DNA from 2 places in the Halomonas sp. AOP5-B2-8 genome. Region 1 is predicted to be linked to the other one. Evidence: predicted binding sites of a transcription regulator. Region 1 holds the regulator's gene; the other holds the start of a gene.
The links. The regulator sigma-54, encoded in region 1, starts transcription at its own class of promoters, with help from an activator protein. The targets are predictions, from matches to a motif close to TGGCACNNNNNTTGCTNT.
Positions count from the first base shown of each region.

Region 1 (6,961 bases):
GTAAGTTTTGCGGGTGGCCAGGTTGATATAACGTCGGGTAAGTTCGTATTTTCCGCCAGTGAAGCTTACTTAATTGAAGATGGCAAAGTGACTGTGCCGGTCAAAGGCGCAACGCTTATTGGCAATGGCCCTGAGGCGATGGGGCGCGTTTCGATGATCGGTCACGATATGGCCCTTGATACCGGGATTGGTGTGTGCGGTAAAGAAGGACAAGGGGTGCCGGTCGGTGTTGGTCAGCCCACCCTCAAGTTGGATGAGCTGACGGTCGGCGGTACTCATTCGTAAGCGCTGTCTTACGCTCGGGCTTAAAGTGCCAGGGTTTCGCGCAGGTGTTTGAAGAGCTTGCGCGAGCTCGTTGGCGGCTTGCCCTCTTCGCGTTCTCGCTGGGCATTGCGAATGAGCTGACGCAGCGTTTGACGATCGGCGTCGGGGTGTTCAGTCATGAACAGATCGACAGCCTCATCGCCCTCGTCAATTAAGCGTTCGCGCCATTTTTCGAGGCGATGAAAGGCGTGATCGCGCTGCTCTTGTTCCTGATCAATGGAATCGAATACGCCTTGAATGGCAGTGAGATCTTCTTTACGAATTAATTTGCCAACGTACTGCATATGACGTCGGCGACCTTCATGAGAACGAATGCGTGCGGTTTCTTCAATTGCGCGCAGCATATCGTCAGAGAGGGGGAAACGGGCGCGTTCTGCTGGTCGCATAGCGATCAATGTTTCCCCAAGTGCCTGTAAGGCATGCATTTCGCGTTTGAGTTGCGACTTGCTAGGGCGTTCTTCCTGTTCTTCTACTTCAACTGGATCGGGACGTTGCTTACGCATAATGTGACTCACAGACAAGATTCGTTGCGGCATTATACCAGCTGCGAGTACAACATTGATTCGCCAAAGACATTCTATTGAGAGAGATTCGGCGAAAAAGGAGGCCATATGGCACAGGCATTTGATGCATCCGCGCAGCAGTCGCTACTCACCGCGCGGGCCGAAGAGGCGCTAGCGTTGGCAAAACGTATGGGCGCAGATGCCGCCGAAGTGGGCGCAAGCGTGGATCAGGGTATAGGCGTGAGCGTGCGTCTGGGCGAAGTTGAGACGGTTGAGCTATCCCGAGACCAGGGTATTGCCGTGACGCTTTACGTAGGACAGCGTAAGGGTAGCGCTTCATCTACAGATGCCAGCAGCGCGTCGATTCAGGCCGCCGTAGAGAAAGCGTTGGCGATTGCTCGATATACCGGTGAAGATCCCGCCGCAGGGCTAGCCGATGCGGCGCTGATGGCAAGCGAGCTGCCCGATTTGAAAGTGCACTATCCTTGGGCGCTTACCACGGATGAAGCGATTGAATTAGCGCTTGCCTGCGAGCAGGCGGGGCGTGACGTGGAAGGTATTTCTCAGTCGGATGGTGCCTCGCTGTCCAGCGGTGAAGGGGTGCGCGTTTATGCCAATAGCCATGGTTTTTTAGGCACTCAAAAAGGCAGTAGCCATTCACTATCATGCATGCTGATTGCTCAAGATGACGGCGGCATGCAGCGTGACTACGACTATACCTCTGCGCGTGATCCCAGAGCACTGCGTGACCCCGCTGACGTGGGGCGTGAAGCCGCCGCACGCACGCTGCGTAGGCTGGGTGCTCAGCGTCCGCCCACGGGGACCTTTCCAGTGCTGTTTGATCCGTCGTTATCCGGTGGTTTGATCGGGCATTTGTTGGGCGGTATCGCCGGTGGAGCGTTGTATCGCCAGTCATCTTTTTTATGTGATCGGCTTGGTACTGTGCTCTTTCCCGACTGGTTTAGCCTTGAAGAGCGACCCATGGAAGTGGGCGCTACCGCGAGCTCACCGTTTGATGGCGAAGGGGTGCAAACGCGCAATAATCGCTTTATCGATGAGGGGCGTATCGAAAGCTATATGCTGTCTTCCTACAGCGCTAGGCGGATGGGTATGCAGACTACGGGCAATGCTGGTGGGGCGCGCAATGTACGCCTGACAGCACCGCTGAAGCCTCGCGAAGCACTGCTGCAAGAGATGGGGAAAGGTATTTGGGTGACGGAGCTGATGGGCCAGGGCGTTAATGGCGTTACCGGCGATTACTCCCGTGGGGCGGCCGGCTTTTGGGTCGAGAACGGTAAGGTTCAATACCCGATCGAAGAGTTTACGATCGCTGGTAATCTGGAGCGGATGTTCGCGGGCCTAGTGGGCATTGGTGATGATACCGATACCCGTGGCAGCGTGCACACGGGTAGCTGGTTGATTGATGCGATGACAGTAGCCGGTAACTAATCGGCGTAAATGGCTACTGATCTTCCTCAAAGCGAGCCTCGAACAGCGCTTGAATCGCATCAAGCGCCTGTTCTGCGTCGTCGCCCTCGGCGTGTATAGCTAGCTCAGTACCGCACGGGGCGGCGAGCATTAATAGCGACATAATATTAGCGGCATCGGCAGCCTGCTGCTGCTTATAGACACGTATATTAGCCGTGAACTGTTGGCCGCATTTAACTAGTTTCGTCGCCGCGCGGGCATGTAGTCCGCGTTGATTGGTGAGTGTGAGTGTTCTTTCTGGCACCCTGGTTCCTTTTCGCCGAGTGGTGTCATTAATCAATAGACGTGCTTAAGTCGTTGGTAATTGATCGCTGGTCGAGGAGAGACTGGTCAACGGCGTTGGGGGTTGTTCGCTCAGCGTATATTGCAGGCCTAGCTCTCGGTGGCGCAATTGAACTTCGCCCACACGAGCCGCTAAGCTTTTTGCTAGCTGCTCCACCATATAGACAGAGCGATGTTGACCACCGGTGCAGCCAATAGCAACGGTCATGTAGCTACGTTGGCTATTCTGATAAGCCGGTAACCAGCGCTCAAGCCATGCCTGGATATCGTTACTCATGGCATCCACAACGGGATAGCCTTTTAAGAAGGCAACGATGTTGGCGTCACGGCCTGTCGATTGTCGCAGCGTTGGGTCCCAGTAAGGATTGGGTAGGCAGCGCACGTCGAAGACGAGGTCAGCATCCAAGGGTACCCCACGCTTATAACCGAACGATTCAAACGTCAACGTCAACTGGTCGCACTGCTGGTGAGCCACCTGGTCAGTAATCCGGCGGCGTAGGTCGTGTACTGACAGTCGCGATGTGTCGATCAATAGATCGGCTAGATCACGTATGTCATGCAGGGTCTCTTCTTCTTTATTGATAGCCTCTTCAAGGGTCATTTCGCTATTGCGCGTCAACGGATGTCGGCGGCGTGTGGCGGAGTAACGCTCTAGAAGAATTCGGGCATCAGTGGTTAGGTAGATAACTTGGAAATCAATGGTGCGCTGGCGCAACTCTTGTAATAGCGAGGGCAGGCGTTCAAGAGCCCCCGGTAAGTTGCGTGCATCAATGCTGACCGCCAGATGGGTACGATCACTCTGGTCGCGTAATTCGTCGACCAGTGACCCCAGCAGCATGACGGGAAGGTTATCAATCGCGTAGTAGCCTAGGTCTTCCAACGCCTGTAAGGCGATAGATTTGCCAGACCCAGAACGACCGCTAATGATGACCAGTTGCATAGAGTTTCTCTTCGCGTTAATCCAACGGCTTAAATAGGGACTTGATGGTCATTGATTGTCGCTTAATCCGCTGAATGCTCACGAATTTTAGTTGTAATGAGGTCGAGTAGTTCGCGCTGACTGCCTGCTTTGCGTAGCCGCTGGCGAGTATCCGCATCATTCATGATGGTGGCTACTTGGCCTAGCAAAGAGAGATGTGTGTCATCCGCTTGTTCCGGTACGAGCAGCACAAACACTAGATCAACGGGGTCGCCGTCGATAGCATCAAAATCAATCGCTTCTGAGAGTTTTAAAAAACCAGCAATAGGCGTAGAGCAGTGAGGGCTGCGGGCATGTGGAATAGCCACGCCGTTACCAATCCCTGTGCTACCTAAGCGTTCTCGGCCGATTAAGCGACTGAACACTTCTTGGCTATCTAAACTGGGCGTATTTTGGGCGATAAAGGTGCTGAAAAATTCCAGCACCCTTTTTTTGCTGCCCCCAGGGACGTCGAAAAGAACGCGCTCTGGGGGGAGTATGGTTTCCAACGTCATTGAATTAACGCACACCTGCGCCTTGGGCGCGAGCTTGTGCTTTTTCCTTATGTTTAACGAGTTGACGATCAATTTTGTCCGCTAGCGCATCGATAGCGGCATACATATCACTGTCTAGGGCTTCTGCATGTAAGTCAGCGCCTGCTGCATGCAGTGTGCAGGCTGCCTGTTGGCGTTCTTTCTCCACCGATAGGGTGACCTGCACAGTGGTTATATTGTCGTAATGACGCTCAACACGTTCAAGCTTTTCATTAACATAGTCACGCAAGGCGTCAGTCAGTTCTACGTGATGACCAGTGATATTTACTTGCATTGACGTACTCCTTATCTATCGGACTGTACTTAGGAACCGTGCTTAGGAACCGTACTTAGGGACTGTACTTAGTACTTAGATATGTAGCCCTTTTGATTGTAACCCTTTTTGCCCCGTTGCAAAGCCCTTGTCGAGAGTTTCGCTGCAACCTGGCAGATCCTAGCGCAAACGGCGCCGCTCACTGGAAGAGGGAATGCCCATGGCTTCACGATATTTGGCTACCGTACGCCTTGCAACTTGAATGCCACCTTCTTCTAATAATGTCACTAAGCGGCTATCAGAAAGCGGTTTGCTGGGCGCTTCTTCGTGAACCAGCTTTTTCAGGCGGGCGCGGATCGCGGTACTGGAGTGGCTGTCGCCATCCTGGCCACTCACTTGGCTAGAGAAAAAGTATTTCAGCTCGAACACGCCACGCGGCGTATGAATATATTTCTGCGTTGTCACCCGTGAAATCGTTGATTCATGCATTTCAACGGCTGCGGCTATATCGGCCAAAATCAGCGGTTTCATGGATTCTTCGCCATGTTCGAGAAAGCCGATTTGACGGGTAATGATTTCACGGCCCACTCGCAGCAGCGTGTCGTTACGACTCGAAAGGCTTTTAATTAACCAGCGCGCTTCCTGCAGGTGTTCTTTCAAAAACTGATTATCCTGACTTTTGTCCGCACGCTTTATCAGGCTGGCGTAATCAGGTTGGATTCTTAACCGAGGCAGGGCGTCCTGATTGAGCTCTAAATGCCAGCCTTCATTATCATGACGCACCACCAGGTCGGGCGTGATGTAGCTGTCGTTGGTCACGCCATAAGCGCTGCCTGGGCGTGGATCTAGGCTGCGAATTAGCTGGATGACATCGGCTAGCTGCTCGTCATCGAGTCCTAAGCGTCGCTTGAGTAAGCGCATGTCATCTTTGCTGAGCGCTTCAAGAAACTGACGCACTAGCCTACGAGCAGGCACCAGCAGTGGCGTATCATCTGGCAGGGCGGCGAGCTGCAGCATCAAACATTCACGCAGGTCGCGGGCAAAAATACCGGTGGGCTCGAATTGCTGCAGTTTTAATAATGTCGTTTCGACTTCGCGCTGGCTAAGGCTATCAATGCCCTGGGCGCGTAGCCCTTCACGAATATCATTAAGCGGCTGGGTCAAATAGCCGTTGGCATCTAGTGCATCAATGAGGCTCTCGGAAACCAGCTGTTCACGCACACTAAAATCGGTCATGGCGAGTTGCCACAATAGGTGGCCGTGAAGGCTCTGTTCGGCAGCCTGGCGCTCAAAATCAGGGCCCTCGCTGCTGCTGCCAGTGCCGCCAATGTCTTGATAGGTGTCCGACCAGTCGCTATCAACGGAAAGCTCGGTGGGAATGCTCTCTGACCACTCCTCCTCTTTAGGCTCGCTTACGGCCTCTTCACCGAACTCATCTTCCTGTTCCAGCATGGGGTTGGCATCTAAGGCCTGCTGAATTTCCTGACGAAGATCCAGAGTCGATAGCTGCAGCAGGGCGATAGCCTGCTGCAGCTGAGGTGTCATGGTCAGCTGTGTCCCAATGCGCAGTTGAAGAGAAGCTTTCATGACCATTTGAGAACCACTCGTTAATCGGAATGCTTTACCCTAGTGCGAGTGGGAGCTGGGTGCAAGTGCAATAAGCATGCCATTGGTAGTTAAAGCGTTATAAGGCGGGATTTATGGGCAAAAATAAGCCTACAGACGAAAATCTGCGCCCAGATAAACATCCCTGACTTGCTGGTTAGTGAGGATAGATGCCGGGGGGCCGCTGGCGATGATATGGCCATCGCCGACAATATAAGCGATATCGCAAATGTCCAGCGTTTCACGGACGTTATGATCGGTAATCAGAACGCCAATGTGGCGCTGTTTCAGCGCGCGAATGATGGTTTTAATCTCGCCCACTGAAATGGGGTCAACCCCGGCAAAGGGCTCATCTAGCAAGATGAAGGCGGGTTCGGTCGCTAGCGAGCGGGCAATTTCTACACGGCGACGCTCTCCGCCTGAGAGGCTCATGCCTAGGTTGTCGCGAATATGGGTGATATGGAAATCTTCAAGCAGAGCCTCCAGGCGCTCTTCGCGACCTGGGCGGTCGAGCTCTTTGCGCGTTTCTAATATCGCCATAATGTTATCGGCAACCGATAATTTGCGAAAAATAGACGCTTCTTGGGGCAGGTAGCCAATGCCCGCCGCTGCGCGCTCATGCATCGGAGCGCGAGTTAAATCTAAGTCGTCAATACCCACTTTGCCGGCGTCAGATTTGACCAGCCCGACAATCATATAAAACGACGTGGTTTTGCCCGCGCCGTTAGGGCCGAGTAAGCCAACGACGCTGCCTTGGGAGATTTCCAAGTTAATATCTTTAACTACGCGGCGACGTTTGTAACTTTTTGCCAAGTGGTGGGCATATAATGTTTTTATCGGCGCATTGTCAGCAGTTGCCATCGATAGACTCTCTATTGTTCAGGCTGAATGGTCATGCGTATACGCTGTGGCTCGCTACCTTCAACGTCTGAGCGCGCTTGAATCACTTCACGGTCGATGAAATATTCAAGCCGACCTCCGGTAAATTTGTCGT
Region 1 covers NZ_JBQSVS010000003.1:491,268-498,228, reverse strand. Annotated here, with positions in the region: gene tldD (metalloprotease TldD) at 1-285, shown strand, start outside; gene yjgA (ribosome biogenesis factor YjgA) at 306-827, opposite strand; gene pmbA (metalloprotease PmbA) at 936-2,276, shown strand; gene ACT3RP_RS09895 (HPr family phosphocarrier protein) at 2,290-2,559, opposite strand; gene rapZ (RNase adapter RapZ) at 2,605-3,537, opposite strand; gene ACT3RP_RS09885 (PTS sugar transporter subunit IIA) at 3,600-4,070, opposite strand; gene hpf (ribosome hibernation-promoting factor, HPF/YfiA family) at 4,075-4,383, opposite strand; gene ACT3RP_RS09875 (RNA polymerase factor sigma-54) at 4,543-5,955, opposite strand; gene lptB (LPS export ABC transporter ATP-binding protein) at 6,079-6,828, opposite strand; gene lptA (lipopolysaccharide transport periplasmic protein LptA) at 6,840-6,961, opposite strand, start outside.

Region 2 (6,961 bases), on a different contig from region 1:
GCCATGAAATCAGCTGTTGCCATTGGTATTCTCATCATCACAGCGCTGCTTCTCAGCGGCTGCAATACTATTCGCGGCGCAGGGGAAGACATTGAACAGGGTGGCCAGGCTATCCAACGCTCAGCGGAATAACGATGATGATGACTGTTTACTTGTCTCACGGCTTGGAGAGCGGGCCGGGTGCATTGAAAACTCAAGCACTGAAGAGCATCGCCGAAAAGCTGGACGACTGCGAACCCGTCGTCATGGACTACCGGGGTATGGCAGAACCGCAGCAACGCCTAACTCACCTGCTGGCGGTGTTGGCCGAACGTGGAGATGACCCCGCCTGCTGCGTGCTAGCAGGCTCAAGCTTAGGTGGCTGGCTAAGTGCGACGGTCAGTGCCCAGCAGCCGGTGCTGGGCTGTTTTCTCTTGGCCCCGGCTCTGGGTTTAATTGATTACCCTGAAACGTCCCCCAACATTCAAGCACGCCATACTCACATTATTCACGGCTGGCGTGATGATGTGATTGCTCCGGGGCCAGTGATCGAACGCGCCCGCCTTCAGCGGCTGTCGCTACGCATGGTCGATGACGATCATCGTCTGCATGCCTGCCTCGATACGATATTGCTCGATTTCGAACGCTTCTTACATCAGTGCGGTGCCGATGCCCGTCAAGCCCTTGCCGGCCAACATACAACAAACATTCGACACGAGCCTTAAAAAGCTATACAAATAGTATACATTTCAGTGCGGAGTTTGCTCATGTTAGGCATGTTTAAGCGCGACCCCAAAAAGAAACTGCAGCAAGGTTATGAACGCAAACTTCAGGCGGCGATGGAGGCATCACGTAATGGCGACATGCGCGCCAACGCCACGCTGACGGAAGAAGCCGAGGCCATCAGGGCCGAGATCCTGCGTATAGAAGCGCAACAATAGCGCTCACTCATCTGCCAGCGCCGGTAATAGCGTTTTCAATTTACGGGTCAGCGTATTGCGTCCCCAACCAAGCAGCTCTGCTGCCTCCCCTTTGCGACCGCCGGTATGCTTCAAGGCAGTCTCAATTAAAATCCGTTCGAAATCCGGCACCGCTTCTTCCAGCAAATGCGTGTGGCCCTCTGCCAACGCACGGTCGGCCCAATCGCGAAACGCCGTGCGCCAGTCGCCGTGAACACGGCTATCCGTGGCGTTGGGCGAACGCAGTTCGGGAGGCAGATCCTCAACAAGAATTTCACGCCCTGAGGCCATGACGGTCAGCCAGCGGCAGATGTTTTCTAGCTGACGGACGTTGCCAGGCCACGGCAAATGCGTCAGATGTGTTTCTGCTTCACTGGTGAGCACTTTAATATCGGTGGTTAGCTCTTTTGCCGCTTCGGCTAAAAAATGCCGCGTTAGCCGGGGAATGTCTTCGCGCCGCTCAGCAAGCTTGGGCAGATGAATGCGAATCACGTTCAACCGATGGAATAGATCTTCGCGAAAGCGACCATCGTCCACCAGTACCTCTAAATTTTGATGGGTAGCGGCGATAATGCGCACATCGACCCTGACCGGCGTATGCCCCCCGACGCGATAAAACTCACCGTCGGCCAGCACACGTAGCAAGCGCGTTTGGGTTTCAGCGGGCATGTCGCCAATTTCATCTAGAAACAGCGTGCCGCCGTTGGCCTGTTCAAAGCGCCCTTGGCGCTGCTGCGCGGCCCCTGTAAAGGCGCCTTTCTCATGGCCAAACAGCTCCGATTCAATCAAGTCGCGTGGAATGGCCGCCATGTTTAAGGCGATAAACGGCTTTCCTGATCGCGGGCTATGCTGATGAAGCGCCTGGGCGACACGCTCTTTACCGGTGCCAGACTCACCGTTAATCAACACCGTGATATGCGAGTGCGAAAGCCTGCCAATCGCGCGAAATACTTCCTGCATCGCCGGGGCTTCACCAATAATTTCGGTATTTAAGCCTTCCGGCACAGTGGCCGGGCGCTGACGTTCGCGCTCACGGGCATGCGCCACCGCGCGGCGTACTAACGCCAGCGCTTCATCAACATCAAACGGCTTGGGCAGGTACTCAAACGCGCCGCCTTGATAAGAAGCGACGGCGCTGTCTAAATCGGAGTGCGCCGTCATTACAATGACCGGCAGGTCAGGATGCGCCTCGCGGACTCGCGACATTAAATCCAACCCATCGATACCCGGCATACGAATATCGGTCACCAACACATCCGGCGGGCTTTCCAGCACGCGGGCCAATGCAACATCCGCACGCTCGATGCATTCAACGTCAAGATCGGGTTGCGCTAATGCGCGTTCAAGTACCCAACGGATAGCGCGATCGTCATCGACAATCACCACCCGCGCAACATCAGTACGTGTCGCCTCAGTCATGACGTTTCTCCGGTGAAATTAAGACCAATGGAATCAGTAAGCGAAACTCGGTATGTCCGGCTCGGGAATCGCATTCAATCAACCCTTGATGTTGGTGCAAAATCGACTGGGCAATAGATAGCCCAAGGCCACTGCCTTCAGCACGCCCCGATACCATGGGGTAAAAAAGCGTTTCGTGTAGCGCATCGGGAACGCCAGGGCCGTTATCAATAACCGCAACTTCACTGACTAAGCGGTGACGCTCTGCACCGAGGGTAAACTGGCGCCGGGCACGAGTACGCAGTATTAGGGTGGGCTCAGGCGTTTGGGCATCGCTCATGGCCTGCACCGCATTACGCGCCACGTTGAGTACCGCTTGAATTACCTGCGATTCATCGCCGGAAAGATCGGGCAAGCTAGGGTCATAATCGCGATTAATAGCCACATCGGGATGCTCAGCCATTAATAGCGTGCGTACGCGTTCCAGCACCCGGTGAATATTCACCGGCTCATGTTTAAGAATCCGATTGGGGCCCAGCATGGAATCGACCAGATCGCGAAGCCGATCCACTTCTTCCACAATAATGTGGGTATATTCGCGCAGCGCCGGATCGTCTAAATCTCGCTCTAGCAGCTGTGCGGCACCACGAATACCGCCTAGCGGGTTTTTAACTTCGTGGGCAAGCCCTCGGGCTAATATCTTGATGGTTTCTTGGCGCGTGGTCAGCGCCTCTTCTCGGGAGATCTGCATCAATCGATCGCGAGGCTCTACTTCCAGCAGCAGCTCATTGTCTGATAGCGGCGTGACCGTATAGTCGACCGTCAGCGGATCGCTATTCAGCGGCGTAATACGCGCCTCACGCTGGGTATAAGGGTGAAAGGCATCGCGGGCCTTGGCCAACACCTCATCAATGCTTTCATCACCGCCTAGTAACGTATCCAGGCTGCTCCCACGCACACGGCTCAGGCTAACCGCTAACAGCGCCTCGGCCGCTGGATTCATCCAGCGCACGCTCAGCTCGCCATCTAGCAGCAATACTGCCGTAGTGAGATGTTCGAGCAAGCGCTGGTGCATTGCATGCTCTGAGAAACCGTCCTGAGAAATCGCGTCTTCCATCGCCATTACAGACCTACAGGTGGATGATTAATGAGAGACTGCAATAAGCGCGCCAATTACGCACCTATGCCCGATTGCACGGCCTGCGAGCAACGTAATACCAAGAATCGAGCCCTTTTATCGCATCGCACTGCACTAACGCTTTTATTATTGCACCAACTTGGTGCTCGCCATAAAAAAACCCCGCCGAAGCGGGGTTTATCACTGCTATTAACATCTCGTCAGCAACAGTCAACGGCTAATGCGCTCTGAGCAGCTGTCGTTTAGCAGCTATTGTCATTTAGCAGCTGTAGTACATATCAAACTCAATCGGGTGAGTCGTCATACGAATACGATTAACTTCTTCCATTTTGAGCTCAATGTAAGCATTGATCATATCGTCAGTGAACACGCCACCTTCGGTCAAGAACGCACGGTCAGCGTCGAGTGCTTCCAATGCTTGATCCAGGCTGTTCGCGACCGTAGGGATCGCCTTACCTTCTTCTGGCGGCAGATCGTACAAGTTCTTATCCATGGCGTCGCCAGGGTGAATCTTGTTTTTAATGCCGTCGATACCAGCCATCAACATGGCAGAGAATGCCAGGTACGGGTTAGCGGTCGGATCAGGGAAGCGAGCTTCTACGCGCTTGCCTTTCGGGCTCGCGGTGTAAGGAATACGAATAGAAGCTGAGCGGTTACGCGCGCTGTAGGCCAGCATTACCGGCGCTTCGTAGCCAGGCACCAGACGCTTGTACGAGTTGGTAGAAGCGTTGGTGAACGCGTTCAACGCACGAGCGTGCTTGATGATGCCGCCAATGTAGTAAAGCGCCATTTCAGACAGGCCTGCGTACTCATCACCGGCGAACTGGTTGTTACCATCTTTCCAGAACGACTGGTGGACGTGCATACCAGAACCGTTGTCGCCTACTAGCGGCTTGGGCATGAAGGTGGCCGTTTTGCCGTAAGCGTGCGCCACGTTGTGGATCACGTACTTCATTTCCTGCACTTCGTCAGCTTTCTTCACCAGCGTGTTGAATCTAACGCCGATTTCGTTCTGACCTGCGTTGGCAACTTCGTGGTGATGAACTTCCACGGTCTGGCCAATCGCCTCCAACGTATTACACATAGCGCCACGAATATCATGGAAGCTATCAACCGGTGGAACCGGGAAGTAGCCGCCTTTCAGGCGCGGACGGTGGCCCAAGTTACCACCTTCCACGACGCTGTCAGTCGCCCAAGCGCCTTCATCAGAAGAGATTTTGTACATGGAACCCTGCATATCGGTTTTCCAATGTACTTCATCAAAGATAAAGAATTCAGGCTCAGGACCAAAGAAGGCGGTGTCGCCAAGGCCTGTAGACTGCAGAAACGCTTCTGCACGCTTAGCGATGGAGCGCGGATCACGATCATAGCCTTGCATCGTCGCAGGTTCGATGATGTCGCAACGCAGCACCAGCGTAGCGTCTTCAGTGAAAGGATCGAGGTAGGCAGAGCCGTCCTCTGGGCTCAGAATCATGTCGGATTCGTTGATGCCCTTCCAGCCGCCGATGGAAGAACCATCAAACATCTGGCCATTTTCAAAAAACTCTTCGGTCACGTCGCGAGCAGGCACGGTGACATGGTGTTCTTTACCGAGCGTATCAGTGAAACGCAGGTCTACCCACTTAACATCATGTTCTTCAATTAGCGCTATGGTCTTGGCTGACATAGTGTCCTCCGGTATGAGCGTGGCTTAAAGCTAACGACAGTAAGCTACCGATAAAAGTGTTGTGCGACAAAATACGTGCAAAAACGCACGCCTGTCATTTTTTGCTCCCCAAGCGCTTGCTGAAAAATATAAACAAAGCGCTGAGCGAGCCTTTCAGGCCGGCTATCGTTTTATCATGCCGCAAGGCTTCTGCCTACGACCTGTAGCCGCTGTAAAACCTACTGCACAGGAGAAAGCATAGATCATGCCAACACTGCACCATTATGGTATTAAAAAACAACAACCATTTGTTTTATAAACATTAAAAAATACTCTTTAGTGCCTCGTGATGGCGCATAGCGCGCTCACTGAAGCCAGGCAGGGGCTAAAAACACGCTCAATGCACCAAAATAGAACAAAAACACCCGTCAATGCCCCAAAAAGGGGCGCTCGACATGATGGTGCTCTTGTTTGGCTCGCACATTTTTTCTTGTTACCTAAAGAAATAATACACTGCGATAAGCTACATTATGGGAAGTTACCACTCACGGAGTCGGCTGCGTCAAACACGCTTAGTACTGCATACACGCTGCGCCTTTGATGCCTATTTTACGCCTTCCGCCCTTAAGCCACTTTAAGCTGTTTACCAAACAACATCGCCCCCAGCGTAAAGGTATTCGCCAGCTTATTAAGCGCTACCGACCCCACTATGCCCACCACGATAAGCACCAAGGCATATACCACAACCGGCAACGCCAGCGGCGCAACGGCCAAATCGGCCAGCACAAAAAACATGGGGTGCGCTAAGTAAATGCCAAACGAATGCGCATTCACGTGACGTACCCACACCGGCACCGGTCGCCCGGCTAAGTAGCGCATCGCGCAAAGCGTAAACAGCACAAAGAAAGGGATCACCCATACTTCTTTCGATGAAAAGGCCAGCTGGCCCGCGAAAGTGCCCGCAATGATCAGCGCAACGAGCAGCGCCAGCCAAACGGGCTGAGCCAGCCGCTGCATCCAAGTTGGCCGTAGGGCAAGCACGCTTTCTGGCGCTAGCGGGTAATAACGTACCAGCACCAATGCTAAGAAAAACACATAGATCCAACCTAGTGGCGCGACCCACAGCAAGTAGCCGGGCAGGTCAATACCCAACCAGTAAGCAAGCCCCCAGTAGGCCATACTGATCACACAAGAGCCCCATAACCATGGCACCGGATTTAAGCGCCACAGCTGAAAGCGTGTAAACAGCCAGTACGCCATATAAAACTGCATCGCAATGATTAAAAAATAGCCGTGCCAACCCGCGTAGACAAAATACTCAATGGCATTGGCGATAAACCCCACTGGCTCATCCGATCCTTGTAAGCGCACCCACTCGGCCGTTGAGTAAATAAAGCCGTACACAAAATACGGCACCATCACATATTTTACGCGCTGGATGAGAAAACCTTCTGGCACCGATTTATCGTAGCGAACGGCAAAAACAAACACCGAAATAAACAGAAAAATGGGCGTACCCAACACAAGTGGCAAGCGCAAGAGATCGGTGGCAACGTTATCAATGCGTTGATTCACATGGTCTAATAGGTGAAATAAAAAAACGGCGATGCAGCCGTAAGCACGCAGCCAATAAATCTCTTCAACTTTCCGCATTGGGCCTCCCGCCGCTACACAACGCCATCCTTACTATAATGAACATCTAATGCCGTCCCGTTGTCCGACCTTATTGAACCGTTTTAATTCCCGGAGGCAAGGTGCCCAAACTCAAGCTATCGCTGTGCTCGTACCGATCTCAAGCCCTTTTAACAGCGCTAATTGGGTGGCTAACGTTGAGCGGCCACA
Region 2 covers NZ_JBQSVS010000007.1:125,870-132,830, forward strand. Annotated here, with positions in the region: gene ACT3RP_RS16515 (entericidin A/B family lipoprotein) at 4-132, shown strand; gene ACT3RP_RS16520 (YqiA/YcfP family alpha/beta fold hydrolase) at 138-704, shown strand; gene ACT3RP_RS16525 (DUF6435 family protein) at 747-920, shown strand; gene ntrC (nitrogen regulation protein NR(I)) at 924-2,357, opposite strand; gene glnL (nitrogen regulation protein NR(II)) at 2,350-3,411, opposite strand; gene glnA (glutamate--ammonia ligase) at 3,734-5,140, opposite strand; gene ACT3RP_RS16545 (acyltransferase family protein) at 5,744-6,772, opposite strand; gene ACT3RP_RS16550 (alpha/beta hydrolase) at 6,874-6,961, shown strand, end outside.
Region 2: glnL (nitrogen regulation protein NR(II)) is a predicted target of sigma-54. The motif match lies at 3,491-3,508, and genes of this name have one in related genera.